4 regions of the Novosphingobium sp. KA1 genome follow, and region 3 is predicted to be linked to each of the others. Evidence: riboswitches for the same ligand, from Rfam matches in the RefSeq annotation. Region 3 holds a riboswitch; each other region holds the start of a gene.

Region 1 (5,461 bases), 740 kb from region 3:
AGTTCGAGCCGCTCGACGGTATCGCCATGCGTGCGCCATGGTTCATCGGAGACGACCGCAAGGGCTTCAGGCCGGACGCCATTCCAGCGATCGCTCATCCGGCAGTCGAGCGGGTCAAAGTCCAGTCCGAAGTCGTCCGCCATCGCCCGCAGCAGCGAGGCCTGTCCGGCATGGTCGTAGCCGCGCGGCGTGCGGGCCAGCGCGACCAGCAGGTCGCGGCGCAAGCGGCCTTCGGGCGACCGGGTGAAGACGTGCAGACCGTCGCGGATCTGCAATTCCTTCAGCTCGCACAGGTAGTTGTCGATGGCCGAAAGCGCATCGTCGTCGTTACCGCTGGCGCCGGCATCCCGGTCGAGGCCGTGGCTGCGTGCCAGATCGAGAATGTCGCGCCGCAGCCGGTCGAGCCGGCGCGGGTCCATGCCGGCGGCGAGGTAATATTCGTCCACCAGCGCCTCGAGCTGCTTGAGCGGGCCATAAGTCTCGGCGCGGGTCAGCGGCGGGGTGAGGTGATCGACGATGACCGCGCCGATGCGGCGCTTGGCCTGCGTGCCTTCGCCGGGGTCGTTGACGATGAAGGGGTAGAGCTGCGGCAGCGGCCCGGCGCAGATTTCCGGGAAGCATTCGCGCGAGAGCGAGATGGCCTTGCCGGGCAGCCATTCCAGATTGCCATGCTTGCCGACATGGACCACCGCCTGCGCGCCGAAGTCCTGCGCCAGCCAGATGTGGAAGGCGAGGTAGGCGTGCGGCGGGGGCAGCGCGGGATCGTGGTAGCTCGCCTTGGCATCGATGTTGTAGCCGCGCGCGGGCTGCACGGCGACGGCGAGATTGCCGAAACGGTGGACCGGCAGGCGGAACGCGCCGCCTTGCACGAAGGGATCGGCGGAGGGCTCGCCCCAGCGTTCGGTCATGGCCTTGCGTGCACTTTCGGGCACGTTCGCGAAGGCGGCTTCGTAGGCCGAAAGCGGCAGCGAGACTTCACCGGGGCGGGCCCGAGAGGTGAGGTCGTTGGTCACGCCGCCGGTCATCACCTGCATCAGCGCGGCGCCGTCTCCTGGCGCTGCGCCGGTGTCGTAGCCCGCCTCGGCCAGTGCGGCGATGATCGCCGCGGTGCTGGCGGGAGTGTCGAGGCCGACGCCGTTGCCGATGCGCCCGTCGCGGTTGGGGTAGTTGGCCAGCACCAGCGCCACGCGGCGCTTGGGGCACGGCGTGCGGCGCAGGCTCGCCCAGTTGGCGGCGAGGTCCGCGACAAAGGCCACCCGGTCCGGCGCGATGCGCGGGACAACGATGCCGCACTGGGTCACCGCGTCGAAGCGGGCGGCGGCCTTGAAGGCGACGGCGCGGGTGAACAGGCGGCCGTCCACTTCGGGGAGCGCCACGTTCATGGCGAGATCGCGCGGCCCAAGGCCGCGTGCGGAACCGTGCCAATCGGCCTCCTCGACACCGGCGAAAGCGACTTGCAGGATCGGGCAATCCGCTTTTTCCAGAATCCCCGGCTTGCGCTCGTCTCCTACGGAGGAGGAGGCGAAGCTGGTGGCATTGACGATCACGTCGGGTGCGATCTCGCCCAGCAGGCCGGAGAGCCAGTCCGCCGCGAACGGCTCCCGCAAGGCGCGGACGTGGACGGCGGCAACGTTGAAGCCGCGCTCGTGCAGCGCTGCGATCATCGCGTCCACGGCGTCCAGCGTGCCCGCGATCATCAGCGCGCGGTAGAACACCAGCAGTGCGAGCGGGCGGCCCTGGGTCCAGCCCGCCCGCACTTCGGCAAGGCCTGCGCGCTCGGTGCCCGCAAGGTAGAGCCCGGCGTCGGCGACCGGCACCGGATCGTCGGGCGCGCCGGCGTCATGGCCGATGGTCCGTGTGGCGGTGCGCAGGAAGGAGAGGGCATTGGCCATGCCGCCCTGCCGCAGATAGTCGCGCAGCCGTTCGCGCAGATCGGCGGTCAGGGTGGAGGCACGGTCGAGCGCGGGATCGGCTTCGCGGCCATCGGCAATGGCGGCAAAGGCAATGCCGTTCTCGCGCGCGGTGCGGGCGATCTCGTCGATGCCGTAGGGCCAGTAGCTCTTGCCGCCGAGCAGGATCACGCAGACGAATCTGGCGTGCGCGATCACTTTCTCGACATAGAGGTCGATCGAATAGGGGTGGCGCAGTTGCAGCAGGTTGGCGAGGCGGATGCTGGGTGCGCCGTCCGGCATCCGCGCCGCCGCGCCCGCGAAGCAGGCGAGTTCGCTGTCCGCCACGGTGAGGATCACCATGTCGCCGGGGGACTGGTCGAGGTCGATCGCCTCCTCGCCATTGGAGATCGTCCCCGGCGTGGCGGACAGCAGGTGCATCAGGCGTCTGCGGTAGCGGCCACGGGGCCGAGAACCCCCGCCAGCCCCGCCTCGATGGCGGCGCGGTCCAGCCCCTTCTGGCCGATCACGACCAGCTGCGTGCGGCGCATTTCCTGCGGCAGCCAGCCGCGGTCGTAGAAGTGCTGGATGCGGGGGCCGACGGCCTGCACGACCAGGCGGCCGGGCTTGCCGACGACCGCGACCATGCCCTTCACGCGCAGCACGTCGTGCTCCGCGATCAGGTCGTTCAGACGCACCAGAAGCGCCTCGAGATCGACCACATCGCCACCAGAGACGACAAAGCTGTCGAAGTCGTCATGGTCGTGATCCTCGTCCAGCCCATCGATGTGCGAGGGGCGGGAATCGAGGTCGTCTTCGGCTGCCGCGGTGATGCCCAGCAGCGCGGCGATGTCGACGGCGCCGTGATCGGCGCGCACGATCTTCACACCGGGGCGCGTTTCGGCCAGCACCAGCGTCTCGACATGGGCAAGGGCTTGCGGGTCGACGAGGTCGGTCTTGTTGAGCACGACCATGTCGGCGCAGCCCAGCTGTTCCTCGAACAGTTCCTCTAGCGGGCTTTCGTGGTCGAGCATCGGATCGGCCGCGCGCGCTGCCGCCAGCGCTGCCTCGTCGGTGGCGAAGCGACCGGCCGCGACGGCATCGGCGTCGATCAGCGCGACCACGCCGTCCACCGTGGCGCGGGTGCGGATGTCGGGCCACTGGAAGGCTTTCACCAGCGGTTTGGGCAGGGCAAGGCCGCTGGTCTCGATGATGATGTGATCGGGCTTGTTCTCGCGGTCCAGCAGCTTCTGCATGGTCGGCAGGAAGTCGTCGGCGACGGTGCAGCAGATGCAGCCGTTGGCCAGTTCGACGATGTCGTCTTGCGGGCAGGCCTCGTCGTTGCAGCCTTTCACCAGTTCGCCGTCGACGCCGACATCGCCGAACTCGTTGATGATGAGGGCCAGGCGGCGGCCCTTGGCGTTCTGCAGCAGGTGGCGGATCAGCGTGGTCTTGCCGGCGCCGAGGAAGCCGGTGATGACGGTGGTGGGAACCTTGCTCATGTAATCGTCTCCCGCGCGCCAGCGACCTGAAACGGCCGGGCTTTCCGCCGCACACGCGGCGAAGGCGGCGCGCCTTGTCGGACCGGCGCACGGGCGCCCGACACGGCATGCCGCTGCGGCCCCGGCCGCATGCATCACGTCGCTCAGACGGAAGAGTTACCGTGCCTTGGCCATCCCCTGGACCCGGGCAAGAGCGACATCGACGCCGGCAGGTTTCCTGGCTTGCGGGTCATAGCGTGATGCACGGCCTTCCCAGGCCTCGCAGGATTTAGCGTCCGGCCCAGTGGCTGCGGCGAGGGTCCTTGCCCCGCCGCGATGTGCATCGCGCTCGCCGCTTACAGTTGCAGGGACAGCCCGGTCCGGATGGCGAACCATCCTTGCCGTGTTCCCGTATTAAGCCCCTTGCGGGGCACCGGCGCGATCATGTCCGAGCTGCCTTGCGGCGTTTCGGACGGTCCCGCTCGTAGCTGGCGACCGGTGGGAGGGCAAGCCTTCAGAGACCGTTTGAAAATTCGCGACACGCGAATTTTACGGCACCAGCCCGCTCCCCCACCCAACCACCCATCAGGATACACTCGCGGGTGGTTGGGTGGGGGGCGGGCTGGTGCCGTCTCAAAAATGCCATGACGGGCATTCTTCAAACGGTCTCTCAGGCGGAGATATCGGCCAGTCTCGCGTCCAGCACTTCGGCGGCGTCCTGCGCGGTGAGGCGCACCTGAAGGCCGCGCTGGCCGCCGTTGATGAAGATCGCGTCCCACAGGATCGCGGTCTCGTCGATCACGACGGGAACGCGCTTCATCTGTCCGAACGGGCTGATGCCGCCGATCTTGTAGCCGGTCAGGCGCTCGGCCTCGGCGGGTTTCATCATCGCGGCGCTTTTTACGCCGAGTGCGGCGGCGGCGCGCTTCATCGAGACTTCGCCGCTGCTCGGCGCGATCACGCAGGCGGGCTTGCCGTCGGCCAGCACCATCAGCGTCTTGAACACCTGCCCCGGATCGGCGCCGATCGCCTCGGCCGCCGCCCGGCCGATGCTGTCTGCCGAGGGATCGTAGTCATAGCTGTGCAGGCTGAAGGCAATGCCAGCCTGTTCGAGCATCTTCGTCGCGCGCGTCGCCTGAGCCATGGGCCTGCTCTAGACGGGCACGGCAGGGGCGCCAAGTGGCGATTGCGCCAGTGCTTTTGCGCGTTGGACCTGCGGGGCAAAGCCGCTAGACCTGCGGTCATGACTTTGCACCGGCCCGCCCTTGTCCCGACCCTGTCCGCCTGCCCCGGGCGCGGCGCATGACGCTGGAGGCCGAGGCACGCGCGGCGCTGGGACGCGGCGATCTGGCGGCGGCCGGGGCGGCGGCCCGCCGTCTCATCGCGGCATCGCCCGAGCGCGCGGAGGGCTATTTCCTGCTCGGCATCAGCGCGGCCGAGGCGGGGCAGGTCGGCCAGGCGGTGCCGCTGATCGAGGCTGCGGCCGCGCGCGCGCCCCGCGCCGAATACCTCGCGCATCTGGCCCGGCTGCTGATCCTGCTGCGCCGTGACGGCGAGGCGGCCGAGGCCGCGCGGCAGGCCATGGCACTGCCGCCCGGCGATGCGCTGACCTGCGACACCATCGGCTGCGTGCTGGCGCGGCTGGGCGATCACGAGGCGTCGATGGTGCCGTTTGCAGCCGCGGTTGCGGCCGAGCCGGACAATCTCGACTATCGCTACAACCTGGCGGCGGCGAGCGGGTTCACCGGGCGGGTGGAGGAGGCGCGCGGGCACTACGAGCGGATCCTTGCCGCCGATCCCGGCAATGCGCGCGCGCATTATGCGCTGGCGATCCTCTCGCGCCAGACGCACGAGGCCCATCACGTGCCCCGGCTGGAAGCGGCGCTGGCCGCCGCGGCGAGGCCGGACGATGCCTTGCGCATCCGTTATGCACTGGCCAAGGAACTCGAAGACCTCGGCCAGGCGGCGGCGGCGTTTGGCCACTTGTCCCTCGCCAATGCCGCGCACAAGCGGGCGATCCGCTACGATTTTGCGCAGGACGCGGCGATCTTCGATGCCATCGAGGCGACGTTCGGCGCGGGGTTGGCGGAT
Region 2 (5,461 bases), 890 kb from region 3:
GGCAATCGCGCATAGCCGCATGTCCAATGGCAATCGAACATTGCCGCCCGACCTGCGGCGCCCCCCGGCAAGGCCGCTCACGTAATTGCCGCCCCCCCGCGCGATCCGCCCCCTCGATTCCCCGTCGAGACCGCGCCGGGAGCATGCTCTACTCTGCAAGGCTGGCCCCGCATCCGGCGGCCACCCGACAAGGACGATCGAATGAGTCTGACGGCCGCCGCTGTCGTATTGATGATGGGTTCCGCGCTTCCTGAAGGGGGCGACCTTCCCCAGACCGATGCCGCCCCCGCCGCCCAGCCCGTCGCAGGCGCACCGGTGACAGGCGGGCAGATCACGGGCGGGCCGGTCAGCGTCCCCCTGCCCGCCTTCGCGGCATCCCCGGTGCCCCTGATCGATCCCGCGGCCGCGGCTGCCGAACAGCAGGCCGGTGAGCCGGCCAGCGAGCAGGGCGCCGACAACGAGACGATCGGCGACGACATTCTCGTCACCCGCCGCAAGCCGCCGCCGCCGGGCGACCCGCTGGAGCGCATCAACGAACAGTCGTTCAAGGCGGTGCAGGCGGTCGACAGCGCGGTGGTCGAACCCGTCGCCAAGGCCTATAACAAGGGCCTGCCGCGCCCGATCCGCCAGGGCCTGCGCAACTTCTTCACCAACCTGGGCGAGCCGGTGGTCTTTGTGGCCTTCCTGCTCGAACTCAAGCCCGGCAAGGCGATGGAGACCGTGGGACGCTTCGCGATCAACACCACGCTGGGCGTCGGCGGCGTCATGGACGTGGCCAAGCGCAAGCCCTTCCACCTGCCCTATCGTCCCAATGGCCTCGCCAACGTGCTGGGCTATTACGGTGTCGGCCCCGGGCCCTACATGTACCTGCCGATCATCGGCCCGACGACGCTGCGCGACCTGATCGGCGATTCGGTGGACAACCTTGCCTCCCCGGCCCTGCTCGGCAAGCCCTTCACCAAGCCGGAAGTGGCGTTGCCGATGATCGTGCTCAACCAGCTGGGCGAGCGCGCCGCCTTCGACGACGAGATCAACAAGATCCGCAAGGAAGACCGCCCCTACGCGGCCTATCGCGAACTCTACCTGCGCCAGCGCAAGGCCGAGATCGAGGCGCTGCATGGCCGCACCCTGCCCGATGTCGTGCCGGTCTACGGCCCGCGCATGCCCACCGCCGGCGGCAAGACGGCGCAGGATCCGGCAGGCCAGGAACAGGCGGGCCAGCCGGTGCAACCCGCGGTGCCGGAACCGGCAGCGGAACCGGCACCCGCTCCCGTTCCGGCCCCCGTGCAGATGATCTCGCAGCCGGTCGTCCAGCCGATCCCGCAACCGGCGGCCTAGTCGCGCCGTGGCAAGCGACAGTCCGCCGCAGGCCCCGCGCAATCTCCTGGCCGTCGCGCCGGGGGACGAGGCGCAGGAACGCTTCGAGGACCTGCTGCGCGCGCCGGGCGTGAGGATCGAGCGGATCGTCTCGCACGGCCAGACCACCCCGCCCGACCAGCCCTATGTGCAGGACTGGGACGAATGGGTGCTGGTGCTCGAAGGCGCGGCCGAACTGCTGCTGGACGGCACCTGCCGCCGCACACTGGCGGCCGGCGAGCACCTGATGATCCCCGCCGGCATGCCGCATCTCGTCACCCGCACCGCCAGCCCCACGATCTGGCTCGCGGTCCACATCGGCGAGCCTTGAAGGAGCCGCCGGATAGACGCGCCTAGCCCAGTTCGATCTCGTCGAAGCGGCGCCAGCGGTAGATCGCATAGCTCACTGCCCAGCAGGCCACGAACAGGCCGATGATCAGGAAGCCGAGCATGTTGAAGCGCTCCGACAGCGCCCGGGCGCCGTCCCAGGGCTGGCCCTCGAGCGCCAGTTTCTCGGCGAACAGCCCGGCGGTCTGGACCGCGCCGATCACCAGCGCGACCAGCGCCGAGATCGCCGTGATCGTGATGTTGTAGTAGAGCTTGCGGATCGGCTTCACGAAAGCCCACTCGTAGGCGCCCAGCATGATGACGCCGTCGGCGGTGTCGATCAGCGCCATGCCCACCGCAAAGAGCACCGGCAGGACCAGCAGCGTGCCGAGCGCGATGCCGTCCGCCGCATGGGCCCCGGACAGCCCGAGGATGGCGACTTCGGTGGCGGTGTCGAACCCCAGCCCGAACAGGAAACCGAGCGGCGCCATGTGCCAGCTCGATCGCACCAGCCGGAACAGCGGGCGCAGGATCCGCGCGATCAGCCCGCGCCCGGCCAGCAGGATGTCGAGATCGTCCTCATTCGGCATCTCGCCGCGCCGCGCCTGCCGGAACCGCATCCAGACCCCGCGCAGGATCGCCAGGTTCATGATCGCGATGGTGAACAGGAAGGTGGCGGAGATGGCCGTGGCGATCACCCCGCCCGCCTCGCCGATCGCCTCGAAGTCGGACAGGGTGCTGGCGGCGATCGCGATCGTCGTCGCCGCGACGAGGACGATCGCGGAATGGCCGACCGCGAACCACAGGCCCACCGTCAGCGGGCGCTGGCCGTCCTGCATGAGCTTGCGCGTCACGTTGTCGATCGCGGCGATGTGGTCGGCGTCGACCGCGTGGCGCAGGCCCAGGCTCCAGGCCAGCAGCGCCGTGCCCAGCATCAGCGTATTGCCGTGGAAGGCGGCAAAGGCCCAGACCCAGGCCAGGACATTGGCGGCGATCAGCGCCGCGAACAGCACCGTGATGCGGCGGCGCAAGGTGAAGGAAAGGAAACCCATAAAAACCCCGTCGGCGCCAGCGAAACCGGACGGGGAGCCTGCCGCGCCTGCGGCCGGCATCGCGGTGCCGGACGGACGCCACCTGACGCCCGGCACGAATGCCGGTGCGGCCCCCGCCGCACATGCGTCGCTCAGACGGAGTTTCCGTGCCGCGGCCATCCCCTGGACCAAGGCAAGAGCGACCATGCGCCGGCAGGTCTCCTGGCTCGCGGGTCATCGCTTGATGCACGGCCTTCCCGGGCCTCGCAGGATTTAGCGTCCGGCCCAGTGGCTGCGGCGAGGGTCCTTGCCCCGCCGCGATATGCATCGCGCTCGCCGCTTACAGTTGCAGGGACAGCCACGGATTCGAGGGGAAATCCCCTCCCACCATATTCCCTATTAAGCCCCTTTCGGGGCACCGGCGCGATCATGCCGCAACGTGCGTGAGCACGCTTCGGCTGGCGCCTTGGTAGCGCCCGCCCGCGCCGCCCGCAAGCGCGCGCGGGTCACAACGCGATCTCCGGCTTGGCGGTCATCAGCCAGAAGATCACGATCACGCCCAGAAATGCGGGCCAGCCGAGCGCAAACCACCATCGCGCCAGGCGGTGATAGCGCGGCGGCAAGGACGCGCCCTCGGGCGTGTCGTCGGCGATCCGGCGCATCGCGATCTGGATCCACACGACCGGCAGCCAGCAGGCCCCGACCACCGCATAAAGCAGCATGGCCGCGACCAGCCAGCCGCTGCTCAGGGGAAAGCCCGCAAGCCGCGCCAGCCACACCCCGGTCACCGGCTGGACGATGACCGCAGGCGCGGTGAACAGCCAGTCCGCCAGCACGACATTGCGGTTCACCACCCGCCGCGCCGCGAGGCTGGCGCTGCGGTTCGCCATCCAGCCGTGGAAGGCCGTGCCGAGCCCGGTGCCCAGCAGCAGCGTGGAACTGAGGATATGGATCGTCTTGAGCAGGAAATAGTCAGCCACGGCGCCCCTCCATCGCAAACAGGGCCAGCGAAAGGCCGAGAACGGCCAGGTTCTTGACGAGCGGGCCGAACGGATCGGCCCAGAGTTCGGGAGCGGCGGCGGTCAGGATCGCGGTATAGACCGCCATCAGCGCCACCCCTGCCAGCGGCGCGCCGCGGCGGCGCAGGATCAGGCCGAGGCCCACGGCGATGTCCGCCAGCGATCCGGCCCAGAGCGCCGCCGTCGCCCCGGGTCCGGCCAGGCCGACCCGGCCGAGCCACGGGGCAACCGTGGCGGTCGGCGCAAGGGCCAGCGAGACGATCCCGCCGCCCAGCCACACCAGCGCCAGCAATCCCGCCAGCACCGGCGCCAGCGCGCGCAGGCGGGCTTCGGTGAGGTCCGCCGCGCAGGCCGGGTACCGGGCGAGCGCCTCGCCCAGCGTCATCGGGCAAAAGCCCAGCGCGGCGACAAACGGCGCGGACGGCGCGGTGTTGCCCGCCGCCAGCATCGTCAGGCTCTCCCGCGTGGCCGGACCGATGCCGAGCCGGGCGACCAGCGCCAGCAGCGGTTTCGGCAAGGAGAGCTTGGGCGCCCGCCCCTGCGCCAGCCCCAGCCAGCCGCGCAGCGCTTCGGTCAGTTCATCGGTGCTGACCGCCTGCGGCCCCACCGCATCGAGCGCGCAGGCCAGCGGCCCGGGCCGCTCCAGCAGCCGCAGGACCGCCCGTGCCAGATCGTCGATATGGATCGGCTGCACCTGCCAGCGCCCGGAACCGAGCCGGGGCAGGAGCGGCAGCGCCGCCAGCGCCGTGAACAGCGCCGTGCTGGCCCCGCCGCGCCCCATCACCAGCGAGAGCCGCAGCACCGCCCAGCCCATCCGCTCGCCCGCCGGGTCGAGGGCCATGAGGTGATCGTCCGCCCGCTTCTTGCTGCGGTGATAGGCGGTCACCCCGCTCTCGTCGGCGCCGAGCGAGGAGATCTGGATCACCCTTCCCACCCCCGCCGCCAGGCAGGCATCGAACAGCGCCCGCGCGCCCCGGTCATGAACCCCCGCATAGTCGGCGCGGTTGCCGATGATCCCGGCACAGTTCACCACCGCGTCGATGCCGGCAAGGCGCGGCGCCCAGTCCGCCGCCCGGTCACGGGCGAGGTCGCAGGCCAGCGTCCGCGCCATGGGAAAGGACCGCCGCAGCCGCTCCGGTGCGCGCGCGGCCAAGGTCACGCGCGCACCGGCGGCCAGCAAGCGGCCGGCGACGTGGCGGCCGATGAAGCCGCCCGCCCCGACGATCAGGACATGCATCGCCGCCGCCCTCACGCGTCGCGGCGCGGGCTGCGGGTCCAGACCGCAAGGCCCATGCCGACCAGCGCCAGCAGGACGCCCATCAGCGCGCTCGTCATCGTGCCGCGAATGAGATCGGCCGGGCTGACGGCGACGCTGCTCATCGACACGAACAGCATCGGCGTGGCGACCATCATCACCATCGACCAGACCGTCCAGAAGCGCGAGCGCTCCTCGGTGCCGCACAGTTCGGCAAGCAGGATCGACAGCGGCCGCCACAGGACGGCGGCGGCGAGCGTGGCGACCAGCGCGGTCAGGGCATAAGTGAGGAGCAAGGCGGAGATCGGTTCCAGCATGGCGTGGGTTCCCTTCGTCGGCCCGCCGGGGATCGGCAGGCGCAAAGGGTGAATTGCAACGGCCGTGCCAATTGGCCCGGCATTTGCTGTGCCCAATGAGCATGGCCGCAAATTCGCCGAAAAGCGGGGCCGCGGAGCAGAGCGAAATGTAAACGA
Region 3 (5,461 bases):
TTCCGCTTCGACCAGCGGGGTGATGCGCTGCTCGGCCATGGCCGCATGCTCGACCAGCCATGCCTCATGCTCGCGCCCCGCCGCCGCGACCGCGCGGCGCAGCTTGGCGAGATTTCGGCCGATCTTCATCACCACCAGCGCATCGGTATCGGCGATCCGCCGCGCGAGATCGGCTTCGGGCAGCGTGGCCATCAGCACCGTCAGCACATCGTCACCCCAGGTGATCGGTGTACCGCTGGCGGTCCATGCGCCCGACATGCCGGTGATGCCCGGCACGATTTCCACCGGAACCACGCCCGAAAGCCGTGCGTGAAGGTGCATGAAGGAACCGTAGAAGAACGGGTCGCCCTCGCACAGGACGACAACATCCTCGCCGCGGCGCGCCAGGGTGCCGAGATGCTCGGTGCAGGCGGCATAGAACTCGGACAGGCAGGCGTTGTAGCGCGGATCGGCCAGCGAGATCTCGGTCGTGACCGGGTATTCCATGGCGAACTCGGCCACATCGGCGTGCAACATGCCCTCGACGATCCGGCGCGCCTGTCCGGGGCGGCCGGCCTTGCGGAAATAGGCAAGGTGGCGCGCGCCGCGCACCAACCGGTCGGCGCGGACACTCATCAGGTCCTGCGCGCCGGGACCAAGCCCAACCCCGTAGATCGTTCCGGTCTTCACCGCGACGTTCGCCTCGATTCTCGTTTCCGCGTTCATTCCGCCTTGCTCCCGATCGCATTGACCGCCGCAACCGTGATGGCGCTTCCCCCCAGCCGCCCTTCGACCACGCAGCACGGCACCGGCTGCTCCGCCCACAAGGCCGCCTTCGATTCCGCCGCGCCGACGAAGCCGACCGGACAGCCGATGATCGCCGCGGGACGCGGGCATTGCGGATCTTCCAGCATGTTCAGCAGATGGAACAGCGCGGTCGGCGCATTGCCGATCGCCACCAGCGCCCCGTCCAGATACGGCCGCCAGAGTTCGAGCGCGGCGGCCGAACGGGTATTGCCGATTGCCTGCGCCAGCGCCGGAACCTCGGGCGCGTTGAGGGTGCAGACCAGCGGATTTCCCGCAGGCAGGCGGGCGCGGGTGATACCTTCGCTGACCATGCGCGCATCGCAGAGAATTGGCGCCCCGCTCGCCACCGCCGCCATCGCCGCAGCCGCGAAACCCGGCGAGAAGCGGATGTGCGCGGCGAGGTCTACCAGCCCGGCTGCGTGAATCATGCGTACCGCGATGCGCTCCTCGTCGGCATCGAAGCGGGCGAGATCGGCCTCGGCGCGGATCGTCGCGAAGGACTGGCGATAGATCGCCGCGCCGTCGGTCTCGTAATGGTGCGGCATCAATCGGCTCCGAAATGCGTGAGAATCTGGTGGGGTGTGAGCCCGGCGATGACCGCCGGGGCGCCTGCGCGAGTATCGAACGAAAGATCGAATGCGCCGCCGCGTCCGGTCAGGGTAACCGCGGCAGGAAGCGACCGGGCGCAGCCTTTTGCGCAGCCCGAGACATGCAGGCGCCCGGCCACATGGGGCGCGAGGCGCTCGGCGAGAGCGCGCGTTTCGACGCTCGCCTGCGGGCAGGCCGGCATTCCGGGGCAGGCATCGACACGCAGCGACGGATCGGACGCCTCAGTGGCGAAACCCTCAGCCGGGACAAGCGCGGCGTTCTCCAGCAGCAGCACGCGCCATGGCGTGAGCCGGACGGCGCGGGCCTCGGTCTTGTCCAGCAGTTCTGCCAAAGCCTCGGCGTGCAAGCTGCCGAACGCCACCCCGAACGCGGCGCCAAGCGGGTGAAGGCCCGGGGCCAGTGGCGCGCGCGAGGCAGCCGGGCGAACAGCCCCCTGCGCCCAAGCGGGGAGCTCGGCGTGATGGCGCGCCATCCGCCCCGACACCGCACCGCCGCTATCCACGAACCAGTGGGCAAGATCGATCAGCGCTTCGGCGGCACGGTCCATGGCGATCGGCACCCCGGTCTCGCGGCCCTCCGCGCGCAGGATCAGCGCGCCGGTCTCACCGCGTTCAATGCGCAAATCGGCCGGGACCAGCCCCAGAACCGGCTGCGAACCGGCATCGATGGCAAATCCGACTTTGCCCGGCAGCGGCGGCAACCGGTCCAGCCGGTCCATGAAAGCGCGGGCGATACCCTCGGTCTCGTCCCCCTCCGACCAGTCCGGTGCCAGTGTCAGATTGCGCCGGGCCTCGCGCTCGGCATCGCCGTCGACCAGGCCCAAGGCTGCCAGCCCTTCGAGCAGCGGGCGCAAGGCCGTTTCTCGCACCCCGCGCAGCTGAAGATTGCCCCGGCTCGTCAGGTCGAGCGTGCCGCTGCCATGGCCCAGTGCAAGGTCGCACAGGCCCAGCGCCTGCGCGCGGGTCATCCGGGCCAGCGGCGGGCGCAGGCGCACGATCAGTCCGTCGCCGGATTCCATCGGCCGCCAGGCCGAAGGGCACCATCCACGCACCACGAAGGGGCTCGCACATTTGGTCGTCCCGGGAACGGGCATGCCAAGGGTCCACGCGCGCAGCGACGATGGCCGGGGCCTGCCGGCTCGCGCCGGTCCGCACACAGGGAGGGGGCGCGCGCAATACGCCCTTCCCTGCGCGCCGATGCAGCCCCAGCCGCACGGTTTCGTCGCTCACGCGGAGTACCGAGCCATGGCCTTTCCCTGGACCAAGGCAAGAGCGACCGACGCGCCGGCAGGTCTCCTGGCTCGCGGGTCGAAGCTCGATGCACGGCCTTCCCGGACCTGGCAGGTCCAGTGGCCGGCCTTCCCCTCGGGAAGACCTCGTCATCTCGCTCACCGCTTACAGTTGCAGGGACAGCCTCGGCTTCGGATGGAGCGATCCACCCGCACCGCGTTCCCTTTTAAGCCCCTTTCGGGGCACCGGCGCGATCGTTGCCCGCCAGGCCGAAGCCTGCGAGCGAGCATCGCTTATTACAAAAACCCGCGCTTGCCAACGCGCCTTCCCGAAATCAGGCCGTGGCCGCACGTGCGGTGGCAAAAACCCGCCGCTCAAGCCGGTCGACGGTGAAGCGCAAGGTGCCTTCCGCCCCGGTATAGGCCCAGTCGAGACGGTTCTCGCCGGGGCGCTCCCAATCGGCCACGGTCATTTCCCGGCCGTCCGGGGCATGCCATGCGCCGTGATCCTCGAAGCGCTGGAAGGCGGCCAGATAGGTCATCCGCGCGGCACCGAGCCCGGCGACGTAATCCTCCAGTTCATGGTCGCGGCCTTCCCAATCCACCCAGCCGATCGCATTGTCCTGACAATAGGCGTTGTTGTTGCCGTGCTGGGTGCGGCCGAATTCATCGCCCGCGGTCAGCATGATGGTGCCGGTGGAGGCGAACAGGGTGCCGAGCATGGCCTTGAGATCGGCCTGGCGCGCCGCCAGCACCGCCGCATCGTCGGTGCTACCCTCGACGCCGTGGTTCCAGCTGAAGTTCTCGCCGTGGCCGTCACGATTGTTCTCGCCATTGGCCCAGTTGTGACGGCGCTCGTAAGCGACGGTATCGGCCAGCGTGAAGCCATCGTGCGCGGCAAGGAAATTGACCGAACGGCAGGCGGAATGCGGGGCAAGCGGGCCGAACACATCGGACGAGCCCGCCAGCCGCGTCGCCAGCTTGCCGATGCCCTCGTCCCCGCGCCAGAAACGGCGCACGTCGTCGCGGAAGCGGTCGTTCCATTCGAGCCAGTTGGCGGGAAAATTGCCAAGCTGATAACCGCCCGGGCCGATATCCCACGGCTCGGCGATCATCACCCGCGTCGAGAGCACAGGATCGGCGGCGATCTCCGCAAAGATCGGCGCGGCAGGATCGAACCCGGGTCCGCGCGCCATGACTGGCGCAAGGTCGAAGCGGAAGCCGTCCACGGCGCAGGCGCTCGCAAAATGCCGCATCGCGTCGAGCGCCAGCCGCCGCACGGCCGGATTGGCGAAATCCAGCGTATTGCCGCAGCCGGTATCGTTGATGAGCGCACCATCGGGCGCATGGGCGTAGGCGCCGTTGTCCAGTCCGCGCAGCGAAAGGATGCCGCCCGACCCGTCGCTCTCGCCGGTATGGTTGAACACCATATCGAGCAGCACGCCGATCCCCTCGGCATGGAGCGCGGCGACCGTATTGCGCAGCTCTGCCACCCCGCCGGGACACAGCCCAGGATCGAGCGCCATCATCGCCACCGGATTGTAGCCCCATGCGTTGACGAGGCCGAGCGGCGGCAGGTGCCTCTCGTCCACCCAGGCAACGATCGGCATCAGTTCCACCGCCGTCACATGCAGCTTCTTCAGATGTGCGAGCACAGCCGGATGGGCCAGTGCCGCGACCGTGCCGCGCATGTGCTCGGGCACATCGGGATGGAGACGGGTGAAGCCGCGGACGTTGAGTTCGTAGACCAGCCCGCCCGAGCGGAAGCGAGGCGGATCGAGTGCCGGCGGCGGCGCGGCAGCGGGAACCACCGCGCGCGGAACAATGTCTGCGGTATCCTCGCCGTGGACGGCAAGGCGCGGGTCCTGCACGAAGCGGCGATCCAGTTCCACCGCCCGGGGATCGACCAGCAGCTTGGCCGGATCGAACCACAGCCCGCGCTCGGGCGCCCACTCCCCGGCAGCGCGATAGCCGTAATGCGCGCCGGTCAGGTTGCCCGGCAGCGCCAGCGTCCATTCCGGGCCTTGCCGGAGCATCGCGTGGCGCGTTTCCTCGGCGCCGGAAAACAGGCACAACCAGACCATGTCGGCCAGCGGCGCCCGCACCGTGAAGCGCGTGGCGTCGGCCCCGATCTCGACGCCGAGCGGGTTCATGCAGCCAGCTTGCGGTAAAGCCGGGCGTAAGCCGCGCCGCTCGCCGTCCACGAGAAATCGGCCTTCATCGCGTTCTTCTGGAGCGCGGCCCAGACGTCCGGTTCGTTCCACAATTCCACCGTGCGGGTCAGCGCCGCCGAGAGTGCGTCGTAATGCACGCCGTCGAACTGGATGCCGGTGGCGACACCCGCCGCGAGCGCGGCCGGATTGGCATCGATCACCGTATCGGCAAGACCGCCGGTGCGGGAAACAACGGGGAGACAGCCATAAGCCAGGCCATAAAGCTGGGTCAGCCCGCAAGGCTCGAAACGCGAGGGGATGAGGATCGCATCGCCGCCGCCCTGCATGCGGTGCGACAAATCCTCGTCGTATCCGAAACGCAGGCCCACCCGGCCCGGATGGCGCGCTGCCCCTTCGCGCAGCTGGCGCTCGATCGCACGGTCTCCCGAGCCCAGCAGCGCCAGCCGTCCGCCTATCCCGACGAGATGATCCAGCACTTCGGGCAGCACGTCCATGCCCTTCTGCCAGGTGAGGCGCGTGACCGCGATGAACAGCGGGCCGTCATCCTCGTCGAGGCCGAACTCGGCCTCCAGTGCGCGCTTGTTGGCCTTGCGCTTGTCGAGCGTCCGAGCGGAATAACGCGCGGCGAGCGCGGCGTCCTCGGCCGGGTTCCACAGCGCGGTAT
Region 4 (5,461 bases), on a different replicon from region 3:
AGCAGCAGGGCGGCGCCCGAAGGCGGGGTTTCCGCCTCCAGCATGGCGAGCCCCATGGGCCATTCCTCGGTCCGCGACAGCAGGGTGACGCGCTGCAGGGTGACATCGCTGCCCTGGCGCAGCGCGAGCGCCTCGGCGCGGGACAGCACGGCACAGGCCCGCTCGAACCGGCCGGCCTGTTCCTCCAGCTCGGCCAGCCAGGCCAGCGGGGGCAGGGCGTCGGGCATGGCACGAACCGCTTCGGCCAGCAGCGGGGCGGCTTCCTCCAGGCGTCCCTGCCGCTGGAGATTGCGGCCGAGATTGGCAAGCAGTTGCGGATGGGGGCCGACGATACGGATCGCGGCCTGCAGATGCTCGGCACCTTCGACCAGTTCCTCGCGCTCGCTCAGCATGGTGCCGAGGCGCATCTGGGCGTCGGGATTGCCGGGCTGGTCGGCGATGGTCCGGCGCAAGACCGCTTCCGCGTCGTGAAGGCGGCCGGTATCGTGCAGCCATTCGGCGAGGTCGTTGCGCGGCCACGTGCGCTCGGGCGCGAGAACCGCCGCCTCGCGCAGCAGGTTTTCATAGCGCTCGCCCGCGCCGCGGGCCTTGGCGGCGAGAGCCAGCACCTCGATCGCATCCAGCGCGAGCGCGGGTTCGGCGCGCGCGGCGAGCGCCAGGGCTTCGGCGCGCGCGACATCGCCCGAGGAAAGCGCCTCACGCGCGGCGGAAATGGTCTGCAAATCGGCGGCCATGCAAGTGCTTAGAGAGGCTTGTGTGCGAAAATGTCAACCGGACTTTACCCTCCGGTCCGCGCACTCCTGCCGAACAATGCAGCAATCAGTACCGGAGCCGAGACAAAGTAGAGATGCATGTAGCTGGCGGTAAGTGAACCGCAGCGGAACAGCCGCTCGCCGGCTCGGCCGTCAGGGGTGCGGGCCTGGGCCAGCGGCGCGAGCGCGGTTTCGAGCGTGGAATAGTGGAAGGTGTGCCCGCGCAGGCGGTGTCCGTCCAGAATCGCCTCCTGCATGCCGAGCGCGGCAAGGCGCGACTGCATGCGTGCGCGGCCGGGCAGCAGGCCGAGCAGTTCGGCGCGGTTTTGCTCGGCGTCTTCCAGCGTCTCGCAAGCGTAGAGCATGCCTCCGCACTCGGCCAGGATCGGCTTGCCTGCCGCGTGATGGGCGCGGATCGCCGCCAGCATCGGGGTGTTTGCGGCAAGGCGGGCGAGGTGGAGTTCGGGATAGCCGCCCGGCAGCCAGACGGCGTCGCATTCGGGCAGAGCGCGGTCGGCCAGCGGCGAGAAAAACGCCAGCCGCGCCCCCGCGCGTTCGAGGAAGGCGAGGTTGGCGGGGTAGAGGAAGGCAAAGGCCGCGTCCCGGGCGATGGCCACGGTGGTCCCCGCCAGCGAGGGCAGCGGCTGCGCCGGGGCGGGCGCGGCAAAGGCGACCGGCTCCGGCAGCCAGAGCGCGGTTTCGGGCAGGAGATCCGCCGCGCGGTCCAGCCGTTCGGCAAGATCGGCGATTTCGCCCGCCTGCACCAGTCCGAGGTGGCGCGAGGGCAGGCCGATCGCAGGGTCGCGGCCCAGGCTGCCGAGCCAGCGCACGCCCCGCGGCATGCCCTGCTCCAGCAGCTGCGCGTGGCGGGCGCTGCCGACCCGATTGGCGAGCACGGCCGTCAGGTCGAGGCCGGGCTGGTAGGTCGCCAGGCCGTGGACCAGTGCGCCGAAGGTCTGCGCCATCGACGAGCCGTCGATCACCGCCATGACCGGCAGGCCGAAGCGCCGGGCGAGGTCGGCGGCCGAGGGATCGCCGTCGTAGAGGCCCATGACTCCTTCGACGAGGATGAGGTCGGCTTCCTGCGCGGCGGCGTGCAGCAGGCGGCGGCATTCCTCCTCGCCGACCATGAACAGGTCGAGCTGGTGCACCGGCGCGCCGCTGGCGACTTCGTGGATCATCGGGTCGAGGAAATCGGGCCCGCACTTGAACACCCGCACCCGCCTGCCCGCGCGGGCATGGCGGCGGGCGAGCGCGGCGGTGACCAGCGTCTTGCCCTGTCCCGAGGCAGGGGCGGCGATCAGCAGGGCGGGGCAGGAGGCGGTGTTGGCCGGCATCGTTGGGCGACTATGGGACTTCACCGCAGGGCGCAAGCTTCGCCCACTTGCCAGCCGTCCGTCCGCACGATAGTTGCCGGCCTCGCGAAAGGTTCCCCGCAAGGGGATGAAAAGGGAACGCGGGTCAGATGCCCGGGCTGCCCCTGCAACTGTAAGCGGCGAGCCGTTCGGCCAGACACGCCATTGGGAAGCAAGCCGCGCAATTGGCAAGGTTTCCTGAGAAGGCGGCCGGACCGGCCCTGACCCGTGAGCCAGGAGACCTGCCCGTCGCGGTCGTTCTTCGTCGGGACAGGGTGTGCCGGACGGACGGGGGAGTTTCCCTCGCGGAGCGACAGCCATTGCTCCGCCGGCCAAGCGCCCGGGCGGGGGACGCGGCCTGTCGTGCGGTGCCCATGCACCGGGACCCTGCCGATCCGTCCTTTGCCCGATCGCCGACCCGAAGGGGCATTCGATGTCGCGAGCGGGAAGGAAACTCCGTGAACTGTCGTGTTCTGGTCAGCCCCATCGGTGCATGTGCCGAAATCGATTGCTGTTTTGGCGCGGGGAGTGTCTGCCGATGCTGACCCCGGTCGAGCCCGGCCCTTCGGTGGTCGTCTGCAACACCTGCCGCCTTTCGGCCGATGCGCGCGAGGACGGGCAAGGGCGGCGCGGCGGCGCGCTGCTGGCCGAGGTGATGCGGGCGCTCCAGGCCGATGATCCCGCCCTGCAGGCGGTCGCGGTGCAGGAGATGGCCTGCCTGTTCGCCTGCCAGCGCCATTGCACCGTGCACATCCGCGCGCCGGGCAAGCTGGGCTACGTGCTGGGCGATTTCGAGCCCGGCGAGGAGGCTGCCCGCGCGATTCTCGACTATGCCTTGCGTCATGGTGAAAGCGCCGAAGGGCAGGTACCCTATCGCCAGTGGCCGGAAGGCGTGAAAGGCCATTTCATCACCCGCACTCCCCCTGAAGGGTTCCTGCCCGCATGAGCATGCCCACTGCCTCGGCTGCCCCCCCGATGTTTGCCGGCCGCGCCGCCTTTGCCGCCGCGCTGGCCGGTCTTCCCGTCCCCGATGATGCCGCGCTGGAGGCGGCGCGCGGGCGCCAGGCCAGCCTCACCAAGCCCGCCGGTTCGCTCGGGCGGCTGGAGGAGATCGCGGTGTTCATGGCCGGCTGGCAGGGCCGGGAACTTCCGCAAGCCGAGCGTATCCAGGCGGTGATCTTTGCCGGCAACCACGGCGTTGCCGCGCGCGGGGTGAGCGCCTATCCGCCCGAAGTCACCCGCCAGATGGTCGCCAATTTCGAGAACGGCGGCGCCGCGATCAATGCGCTGACCGCCGCCTGCGGTGCCGAGCTTGCGGTTGTTCCCATCGATCTCGACCGGCCGACCGGCGACATCACCGTGGAGCCGGCCTTGAGCGAGGGCGAGTGCCTGGCCGCGCTCAACATCGGCGCGGCGGCCGTGCGTCCCGGCAGCGACCTGTTGTTCGTGGGCGAGATGGGCATCGGCAATACCACGCCGGCCGCCGCGCTTTGCGCCAAGGTCTTCGGCGGTGCGGCGCAGGACTGGACCGGGCGGGGCACCGGACTCGACGATGACGGCCTTGCCCGCAAGGCGGCGGCGGTGGCGGCGGCGCTGGCGTGCCATGACGGTGCGCCGCGCGATGCCTTCGAGACGCTGCGCCGCCTCGGCGGACGCGAGATCGCGGCGATGGCAGGGGCCGTGCTGGCCGCGCGCCATTACCGCGTGCCGGTGCTGCTCGACGGGTTCATCTGCTGCGCCGCCGTGGCGCCGCTCATGGCCGACAATGGCGCGGCGCTCGACCACTGCCTGGCCGCCCATTGCTCGGCCGAGGCGGGGCACGTGCGGCTGCTGGACAGGCTCGGGCTGGATCCGCTGCTGCATCTCGGCATGCGGCTGGGCGAGGGATCGGGCGCGGCGGTGGCGGCGCAGATCGTGCGTTCGGCGCTGGCCGCCCATGCCGGCATGGCGACCTTTGCCGAAGCTCTGGTCGCCGGAAAGGCGACAGCATGAGGCGACAGCGTGAGGTGGCGGCATGAGCGGGGCTGCATGAACGGCATCCTTGTCCACCTGATGCGCCACGGCGCCCCGCGCGAACCGGGGCTCATGCTGGGGCACCGCGACGATCCGCCGACCCCGGCGGGCGTGGCGCGCTGCATGCTGCGCGCCGAACACCTGGCATTCGCGCAAGTCCTCTCGTCCGATCTGGCGCGGGCGAAAGTCCCCGCGCGGCAGATCGCGCATGCCCGCGGGGCGACGCACCGGGCCGACCGGCGCTGGCGCGAACTCGATTTCGGCGACTGGGACGGGCTTTCGCCGCACGACCTCGACCCTTCGTTGCAGGCCGCCTTCTGGGACGATCCCGATCTCTGCGCGCCGCCGCGCGGGGAACGCTGGTCGCAGCTGTGCCTGCGGGTCAACGAGGCCCTGTGCGGGATCTCCCGCGACACCCTCGTGGTCACCCACGGCGGGGCCATGCGGGCGGCGCTGGCGGTGCTGTTCGGTTTTGATCACCGCCAGATATGGGCGTTCGAATTTGCCTATTGCGCGGTGCTGAGCCTGCGCCTCTGGCCCGATGGCGAAGGGCGGATCTCCGCTGCGCAGATCGTTGCGCTGGATGGCGGCCGCTCATGATCCGGCGCTCATGATCCGCCGTATCGTCCTGGCGCTGCAGTTCCTCACCCGGCTGCCGCTGCCCGCGGTTCGCGCGGGCGAGGCGGACTTTGCCGGAGCCATCCTGTGGTTTCCGCTGGCAGGCGCGGCGGTCGGCGGGGCGGTGGCGCTCGGCTGGTGGCTGGGCCTGCTCTCGGGCGATGGCTGGATTGCCGCGCTGGCCGGACTGGCGGCGTGGACGGCGGTGACCGGCGCGCTCCATCTCGACGGGCTCGGCGATGTCGCCGACGGCGCCGGGGCCGCCCACAAGAGCGCCGGGGCAGACCGGGAGCGGATCTCGGCGGTCATGGCGGATCCGCATGTGGGCAGCTTTGCGGTGGTGGCCATCGTCCTGCAGCTCGCCGCGAAGCTGGTGCTGCTTCATGCGCTGCGGCCGGGGCAGGTCTGGGCCCTGTTGCTGGTGCCGGTGCTGGCGCGCATGGCGCCGCTTGCCTGGACGCTGCTGCTGGTGCCGCTGCACGAGGGGCTCGGCAGCCTGTTCCGCAAGGCCGTGCAATGGCGGCACGTCATCCTCTGGGGCGGGGCGGCGCTGGTGCTGGCGCTGGCCGTAGCGCCGCCGCTCCTGGCGCTGTTTGCCGCGGTGCCGCTCTGGGCATGGTGGCTGCGCAGCCGGATCGGCGGCATTTCGGGCGACGGCCACGGCGCCGGTATCGAAGTGACCGAGACCGCGCTGCTCGCCGCGCTGGTGCTGATCCGGTGAGC

Evidence for each region. A riboswitch is a leader RNA that binds a small molecule or an ion and turns the genes downstream of it on or off. The one in region 3 is predicted to bind cobalamin.
Region 1: it holds a riboswitch for cobalamin, as region 3 does, so the genes downstream of both, cobW (cobalamin biosynthesis protein CobW) here and cobG (precorrin-3B synthase) in region 3, are expected to answer to the same signal.
Region 2: it holds a riboswitch for cobalamin, as region 3 does, so the genes downstream of both, CA833_RS17935 (HoxN/HupN/NixA family nickel/cobalt transporter) here and cobG (precorrin-3B synthase) in region 3, are expected to answer to the same signal.
Region 4: it holds a riboswitch for cobalamin, as region 3 does, so the genes downstream of both, CA833_RS10185 (DUF1636 domain-containing protein) here and cobG (precorrin-3B synthase) in region 3, are expected to answer to the same signal.

Annotation. Positions count from the first base shown of each region.
Region 1 is NZ_CP021248.1:1,657,631-1,663,091, reverse strand. Features, by position in the region: gene cobN (cobaltochelatase subunit CobN) at 1-2,330, opposite strand, end outside; gene cobW (cobalamin biosynthesis protein CobW) at 2,330-3,391, opposite strand; cobalamin riboswitch at 3,581-3,823, opposite strand; gene ybaK (Cys-tRNA(Pro) deacylase) at 4,041-4,514, opposite strand; gene CA833_RS24950 (sulfotransferase) at 4,673-5,461, shown strand, end outside.
Region 2 is NZ_CP021248.1:26,083-31,543, reverse strand. Features, by position in the region: gene CA833_RS17945 (VacJ family lipoprotein) at 202-1,338, shown strand; gene CA833_RS17940 (cupin domain-containing protein) at 1,346-1,687, shown strand; gene CA833_RS17935 (HoxN/HupN/NixA family nickel/cobalt transporter) at 1,710-2,735, opposite strand; cobalamin riboswitch at 2,909-3,152, opposite strand; gene CA833_RS17930 (DUF2269 domain-containing protein) at 3,221-3,694, opposite strand; gene CA833_RS17925 (SDR family oxidoreductase) at 3,687-4,970, opposite strand; gene CA833_RS17920 (hypothetical protein) at 4,982-5,305, opposite strand.
Region 3 is NZ_CP021248.1:916,753-922,213, reverse strand. Features, by position in the region: gene cobI (precorrin-2 C(20)-methyltransferase) at 1-705, opposite strand, end outside; gene CA833_RS22050 (precorrin-8X methylmutase) at 702-1,331, opposite strand; gene cobG (precorrin-3B synthase) at 1,331-2,488, opposite strand; cobalamin riboswitch at 2,663-2,889, opposite strand; gene glgX (glycogen debranching protein GlgX) at 2,959-4,776, opposite strand; gene glgA (glycogen synthase GlgA) at 4,773-5,461, opposite strand, start outside.
Region 4 is NZ_CP021247.1:2,093,293-2,098,753, forward strand. Features, by position in the region: gene CA833_RS10175 (sulfotransferase) at 1-734, opposite strand, end outside; gene CA833_RS10180 (cobyrinate a,c-diamide synthase) at 779-2,089, opposite strand; cobalamin riboswitch at 2,162-2,372, shown strand; gene CA833_RS10185 (DUF1636 domain-containing protein) at 2,646-3,053, shown strand; gene cobT (nicotinate-nucleotide--dimethylbenzimidazole phosphoribosyltransferase) at 3,050-4,099, shown strand; gene CA833_RS10195 (histidine phosphatase family protein) at 4,136-4,720, shown strand; gene CA833_RS10200 (adenosylcobinamide-GDP ribazoletransferase) at 4,734-5,459, shown strand.